Regions from separate parts of the Mesocryomonas fontinalis genome, predicted to be linked through region 1. Evidence: predicted binding sites of a transcription regulator. Region 1 holds the regulator's gene; each other region holds the start of a gene.
The links. Region 1 encodes LexA, which represses DNA repair genes until DNA is damaged. Its sites were predicted from a motif close to TGTTCNNNNTGTGTTCNG; they were not measured.

Region 1 (2,268 bases):
ATGGTCGAGGCCGCCGGCGGCGAGGCGCTCGACTACGGCATTACGCCAGACGACGAGGCCGTCATCGGCGGCTTGCTCGACCGCGCCGTGACGGACGCCGTCGACATCTTCGTCACTATCGGCGGCGCCTCGGTCGGCGACCACGACCTCGTCGGCAAGGTGTTCGCCGCCCGCGGCGTCGCGCTCGACTTCTGGAAGGTCGCGATGCGGCCGGGCAAGCCGCTGATGGCCGGCCGCATCGGCCGCACCCGGCTGATCGGCCTCCCCGGCAACCCCGCCTCCTCGATGGTTGCCGCCACGCTGTTCCTGAAGCCGCTGGTCCACGCCCTCAGCGGCGCCCCGGCGAGCCCGCTCTACCGCGAGGCGATCCTCGGCACCGACATGCCGGCGAACGACCAGCGCGCCGACTTCATCCGGGCGACGCTCGGCGAATCGCAGGCGGTGGTGCCGATCGTCACGCCTTTCGGGCGCCAGGATTCGTCGCTGCTGTCGGTCTATGCCCGCGCCGATGTGCTGCTCCTGCGCGAACCCCATGCGCCGCCGGCCAAATCCGGCGATTCCTGCCGCTACATCGCGCTCGACTAAGCTTCCGGCCCTTGCAGAACACAACTAGAACAGATAGCTTTGTTCAGGTTTTGTTTTAACAAGGATCGCCGGAAATGCTGACGCGCAAGCAGCACGATCTCCTGATGTTCATCCATGGGAGATTGCAGGAATTGGGCGTGCCGCCGTCCTTCGACGAGATGAAGGATGCGCTGGATCTGCGCTCGAAATCCGGCATCCACCGGCTGATCACGGCGCTGGAAGAGCGCGGTTTCATCCGCCGGCTGCCAAACCGGGCCAGGGCGCTGGAAGTCCTGAAGCTGCCGGATTCGGTCGCGCCGGCCAAGGCGAAGAGCGTCGACGCCGAGCCGGCCACGGCCCGCCGCGAGCCCAGCTCCGAGACGTCCGTCGACCCCTTGCCCAAGCGCATTCGCCCGGCCGCCAACGACAGCGAACCGGTCGGAATCCCGCTGATGGGCCGCATCGCCGCCGGTGTGCCGATCTCGGCGATCCAGCAGAGCGGCAGCCAGATCTTCGTGCCGCCGGACATGCTCGGCGGCGGCGAGCATTACGCGCTGGAGGTGAAGGGCGATTCGATGATCGAGGCCGGCATCCTCGACGGCGACACCGTCGTCATCCGCCGGGGCGATACCGCGCAAGGCGGCGAGATCGTCGTGGCGCTGGTCGACGACGAGGAGGCAACCCTCAAGCGCTTCCGCCGCCGCGGCGACACCATCTCGCTCGAGGCCGCCAACCCCGCCTACGAGACCCGCAGCTTCGGCTCCGATCGCATCAAGGTCCAGGGCAAGCTCGTCGGCCTGATCCGCAAGTACTGACAAGGCCGGCGCAGGCTCTCCAGCCGCGTTGCAGGGCACCCGCCCGCAATCCCCGCGCCGCCCCCTCATCCCGCTGCCGCGACCTTCTCCCCGCAGGGGAGAAGACGCCAACCGCCCCTCTCAGTATCGAGCGCTGGCAGCGCGCAAGCCGCCACGCCAAAGCCGCCTCCTTCGCCCCTCCGGGGAGAAGTGGCCGGCAGGCCGATGAGGGGGGCGCGAACGCCCGCCCATGGCAGCATCCACCACGCCCTCCGCCTGTGCCGCCCCCTCATCCCGCTGCCGCGACCTTCTCCCCGCAGGGGAGAAGGCGCCAATCGCCCCCACAGTATCAAGCGCCAGCAGCGCTCCTGCCGCGACGCGAAAGCCGCCTCCTTCGCCCCTCCGGGGAGAAGTGGCCGGCAGGCCGATGAGGGGGCCGCGAACGCCCGCCCATCGCAACATCCACCGCGCCCTCCTCCGCCGCCGCCCCCTCATCCCGCTGCCGCGACCTTCTCTCCGCAGGGGAGAAGAAGCCAACCGCCCCTCTCAGTATCGAGCGCCGGCAGCGTCCCTGCCGCCACGCCAAAGCCGCCTTCTTCGCCCCTCCGGGGAGAAGTGGCCGGCAGGCCGATAAGGGGAGCGCGAACGCCCGCCCGCGGCAGCATCCTCTGCGCCCTCCGCCGGTGCCGCCCCTCATCCCGCTGCCGCGACCTTCTCCCCCGAGGGGAGAAGACGCCAATCGCCCCCCTCGGTATCTGGCGCGGGCAGCGCCCCTGCCGCCACGCCAAAGCCGCCTTCTTCGCCCCTCCGGGGAGAAGTGGCCGGCAGGCCGATGAGGGGAGCGCGAACGCCCGGCCATGGCGGCTTCCACGGCGCCCTCCGCCTGTGCCGCCCCCGTCATCCCGCTGCC
Region 2 (2,268 bases), 230 kb from region 1:
GCGGTCCGCCCGGCAAAGCTCTGCGAGGTGATCCGTTGCTCGTCGCCGAGCGAGCCCTCGAGATAGTCCTTCAGGCCGCCGGGAAAGTGGAAGGTGGCGCGGGCTGGCGTCTTGCCGTCTGCCGGCAGCAGCGACGGGTCGCACGACCAGCGGATCTCGACGCCACCGAAGAGATAAGCCTTCGAGCGCGCCATCGCGAACAGGCGGGCCGGATCGAACGCCGCCTTGGCGCCGAAGATCTGCGTGTCCGGCAGGAAGCGAACCTTGGTGCCGCGACGGTTCTGGACCTCGCCGACCTCTTCGAGCTCGGTCACAGCGACGCCGCGCTCGTAGATCTGGCGGTAAAGCTTGCGGTTGCGGGCGACCTCCACCTCCAGCCGCGACGACAGCGCGTTGACCACGGAGACGCCGACGCCATGCAGGCCGCCGGAGGTCTCGTAGACCTTGGAGTCGAACTTTCCGCCGGCATGCAGCGTCGTCATGATGACTTCGAGCGCCGAGCGGTTCTTGTATTTCGGGTGCGGATCGACCGGGATGCCGCGGCCATTGTCGGAGACGGCCAGCATGCCGTCGGCCTCCAGCGCCACCTCGATGAAATTCGCATGACCGGCGACGGCCTCGTCCATCGAGTTGTCGATCACCTCGGCGAAGAGGTGGTGCATCGCCTTCTCGTCGGTACCGCCGATGTACATGCCGGGGCGGCGCCGGACCGGCTCCAGCCCTTCGAGCACCTCGATGTCGGCAGCGGTGTAGTTCGATCCCGACGTATCGACGGCGTCCGCGAAGGCCGCGCGCAGCGGGTCGACCGGCTTCTGCCGTGGTGCTGCCTTCGGCGCGCGGACCTTGGCGGCGGCGGCGCCGGAAAAGAGATCGTCGCTCATGAGGACCTGGAAGCCGCCTTGCGACGGACGTCGGGGGCGAAGGGGAATGCCATCCTCTGGAGCTACACTTTCACGAAATGTTCTTCAAGGCGGAGTGACCGACAAACGCCGAAAGAGCAGGGTTAACCAACAGGTTTTCGCCCTTGCGTGACTTGCAAAACACGCTGAACACGGCAAGGAGGTTCGCATGTCCGGACACGCCATCAGACGCTTCCTTCTCGCCGGCTTGCTCGGCGGCCTCCTCGCCAGCGCCGCCGCAGCAGGCCCTCCGCCACTGGCGCCGTTCAAGGACGCGCTGTTCGCCTATCCGCCGCTCACCGCGATCCTCGACGGGGGTGCCGAGATCGACGTCGACTATTCCGAGAAGCGCGACATCGACCAGCGTGACGAGATCCCGGAGCGGCGGGTAAAGTCCGCCTATGTCGATCTCGCGCCGCTGCGGAGCCAGGCGGAGAGCGTGGTGCAGACGCCAGCCGGCCCGCTGAAGATCGTCACCGTCGGCGAGACCAAGGCACCGACGACGATCGTTCTGTTCATCCACGGACGCAATGGGGACCGGCGTCTGGGGATGAACGACCGCAGCTTCGGCGGCAACTTCAACCGGCTGAAGAACCTGATGCAGCGGTCCGGCGGTGAATACGTCACCGCCGATGCCGGCAGTTTCTCCACGACAGATGCGGCGCGGATCGACGCACTGGTCGAGGGATTCGGCCTCGATCATCCGACGGCGACGATCGTCCTAGCCTGCGCCTCGATGGGCGCCGAGTTCTGCTGGGATCTTGCCGGCGACCCCGCCGTCATCGGCGTCGTCGACGGCCTCGTAATGCTCAGCGCCAACACGCCACCCGCCAAACTTGCCGCCATGCGCAAGGCCGCCGGCGCCCGGCGGGTGCCGCTGGTGCTGGCGCACGGGACCCGCGACAAGGTGTTCGCTTGGGATAGCGCCAAGGCGGTCTACACCTCGCTGCATGAGGAAAACTATCCCGTCCGTTTCGTGTCCTTCGACAGCGGCAACCACGGCACGCCGCTGCGCATGCTGGACTGGCGCGACACGCTGAACTGGCTGTTCCAGCGGATGGGCTAACGGTCGGTTGCCCGATGCCGTTTTGCATTATTGACGCATTGGGACGAAAGCCCTGCCGCCAATCCTCGCCCCTCCGGGGAGAGGGTGGATGCGAGCGATAGCGCGCAGCCGGGTGAGGGTTTGCGCCATCGGACTTCAGGCTCCGGCGAACCCAGGTTGACGTCAGCCCCCTCATCGCCCTGCCGGGCACTTCTCCCCGGAGGGGCGAAGGACGACACCTGTCGACGCTCCAAATTTCCAAGCAAAAAAGCCCCCGCCGAAGCGGAGGCTCTCATCTTCTTCACCGCAGCCGAAGCCTACAGC
Region 3 (2,268 bases), on a different contig from region 1:
CGGCAGGCGCAGGAGGACGTAGCCGACGTGCTTCGCCCCGGCGGTGACGGCAGCATCAAGCAAGCGCTCGATCTCGTGGTCGGTAAGGCCCGGAATGATCGGCGCCGTCATCACCATGGTCGGGATGCCCGCCTCGCTCAGCGCCTTCACCGCCTCCAGCCGCTTCGCCGGCGTTGCCGCCCGCGGCTCCATGGCCCGCGCCAGCGTGCGGTCGAGCGTGGTGATCGACAGCGCCACCCGGGCGAGGCCCTTGGCGGCCATGCGGGAGAGGATGTCGATGTCGCGGGTGACCAGCGACGACTTGGTGACGATGCCGACCGGATGGTTCGCCGCCTCCAGCACCTCCAGCACCTCGCGCATGATCTTCCAGCTTTTCTCGATCGGCTGGTAAGGATCGGTGTTCGTGCCGATGGCGATCGAGCGGGGCTCATAGCCGGGCTTGGCCAGTTCGCGCTCCAGCAAATCGGCGGCGTTCGGCTTGGCAAAGAGCTTGGACTCGAAATCCAGACCCGGGGACATGCCCATATAGGCGTGCGTCGGCCGGGCGAAACAGTAGACGCAGCCGTGCTCGCACCCCCGATAGGGGTTGATCGAGCGGTCGAACGAGATGTCGGGCGAGGAGTTGCGGGTGATGATGGTCTTCGGCTTTTCCACCTGCACGTCGGTCTTGAACGCCGGCAGTTCCTCCAGCGAGTTCCAGCCGTCGTCGTAGGCGCTGCGGGCGAAGGGCTCGAAGCGCCCGGTCGGATTGACCCCGGCGCCGCGACCCCGCCGCCGCTCGAAGCCGACGCGGAGCCCAGATTCGGCGATGATGTGGTTGGCGATGTCGACGCCGTTGGGCGAGGCGAAGGCAGCGCGGTCGGCGGTGATGACGTCCTGCATGGTACCCTTCCGAGCGTTCGTTCCGCTGTGACCTAAAACCTAAGACTCCAATGAGAACATTACAAGAACAAAATGTACCGAGGCTGGCGAGGGCGCAACGGATCGGCTAAGAGCGGTGACATGCTCACCGTGCTCATCGACGCCGCAGAAGACCCAAACGGGCTCGCCCTCACGCTCTCCACTCTCGTCGCGGGGGCGGTCGAGGGGCTCGTGCGCGAGGTGGTGGTGATCGACCGCGGGCTCGACGACGCGACGCGGAAGGTCGCCGACCACGCGGGCTGCCGCATCGTCTCGGGCGAGACATTGCCGGTCATTATCGGCGCGGCGAAGGGCGACTGGCTGCTGCTGCTGGAGACCGGTTCCCGGCTGTCGCTCGACTGGATCGACTCGGTCAACACCCATATCGGCGAGGTCGAGCTGCAGGCGAAGACCCCGCGTGCCGCCCGCTTCTCCCGCGCCCCGCGCGATCGCCAGAGTTTTCTCGCCCGCTTCACCGGCCGCCGCACGGCGCTGGTCGAGGGCCTCCTCCTGACGAAGACGCAAGCCCGCGGGCCCGCAAGCCGCAGCACGACGCTGGAAGATATCGGCCAGGGCCTCGCCACATCGGCGCTGGAGGCGACGATCCGGCCGCGACAGCGCGCGCGCAACTCCTAAGCCTTCCGTCCCCGGAAAGCCTCGATCGGTCGAAGCAGCACTCGCGGCTCTGTGTCGAAACCTCGATCATCTTTGCTCGATGGCTGAGCCAACCGCAAGGCGCGTCGCTGGTCTACGAAGCGGCGGCTCCGCCGGCGCCACGGCGCAGGTGCTCATCGAGGCGCGGCATGATCTCGACGAAGTTGCAGGGCTTGTGCCGGTAGTCGAGCTGGGCGGCGAGGATCAGGTCCCAGCCATCGCGGCAGGCACCGGGCGAGCCCGGCAGCACGAAGACGAAGGTCGCGTTGACGACGCCACCGGTTGCCCGCGACTGGATCGTCGAAACCCCGATCTTCTCGAACGAGACTCGGTGGAAGATCGCCGAAAACCCGTCCATCCGCTTCTCGAAGATCGGCTCCAGCGCCTCCGGCGTCACGTCGCGGCCGGTGAAGCCGGTACCGCCGGTGGTGATGACGACGTCGATGGCGGGGTCCCTCGACCAGGCGAGAACCGTCTCGCGGATGGCGTCGACGTCATCCGGCACGATCTTCCGGTCCGCCAGAAGGTGTCCGGCGGCCGTCAGCCGGTCGGCGAGCGTCGCGCCGGACTTGTCGTCGGCAAGGCTGCGGGTATCGGAAACCGTCAGCACGGCGATCGACAGCGGCAGGAAATCTCTCTCGGTCATCTCGGTCTCTCCTGAAGGCTTGCGGGCTTCAACCGCGTCGCCACGACCCACCAGTCCGGCTGGACAGC

Region 2: a site for LexA is predicted at 949-966, ahead of parE (DNA topoisomerase IV subunit B). Genes of this name have one in related genera too.
Region 3: a site for LexA is predicted at 935-952, ahead of ACZL02_RS00325 (PA0069 family radical SAM protein). Genes of this name have one in related genera too.

The regions. Positions count from the first base shown of each region.
Region 1 is NZ_JBUZWG020000002.1:92,070-94,337, reverse strand. Features, by position in the region: gene ACZL02_RS05610 (molybdopterin molybdotransferase MoeA) at 1-585, shown strand, start outside; gene lexA (transcriptional repressor LexA) at 660-1,379, shown strand.
Region 2 is NZ_JBUZWG020000002.1:324,942-327,209, reverse strand. Features, by position in the region: gene parE (DNA topoisomerase IV subunit B) at 1-881, opposite strand, end outside; gene ACZL02_RS06635 (alpha/beta hydrolase) at 1,069-1,965, shown strand; gene glnA (type I glutamate--ammonia ligase) at 2,262-2,268, opposite strand, start outside.
Region 3 is NZ_JBUZWG020000001.1:67,344-69,611, reverse strand. Features, by position in the region: gene ACZL02_RS00325 (PA0069 family radical SAM protein) at 1-882, opposite strand, end outside; gene ACZL02_RS00320 (glycosyltransferase family protein) at 1,003-1,536, shown strand; gene moaB (molybdenum cofactor biosynthesis protein B) at 1,649-2,200, opposite strand; gene ACZL02_RS00310 (4-(cytidine 5'-diphospho)-2-C-methyl-D-erythritol kinase) at 2,197-2,268, opposite strand, start outside.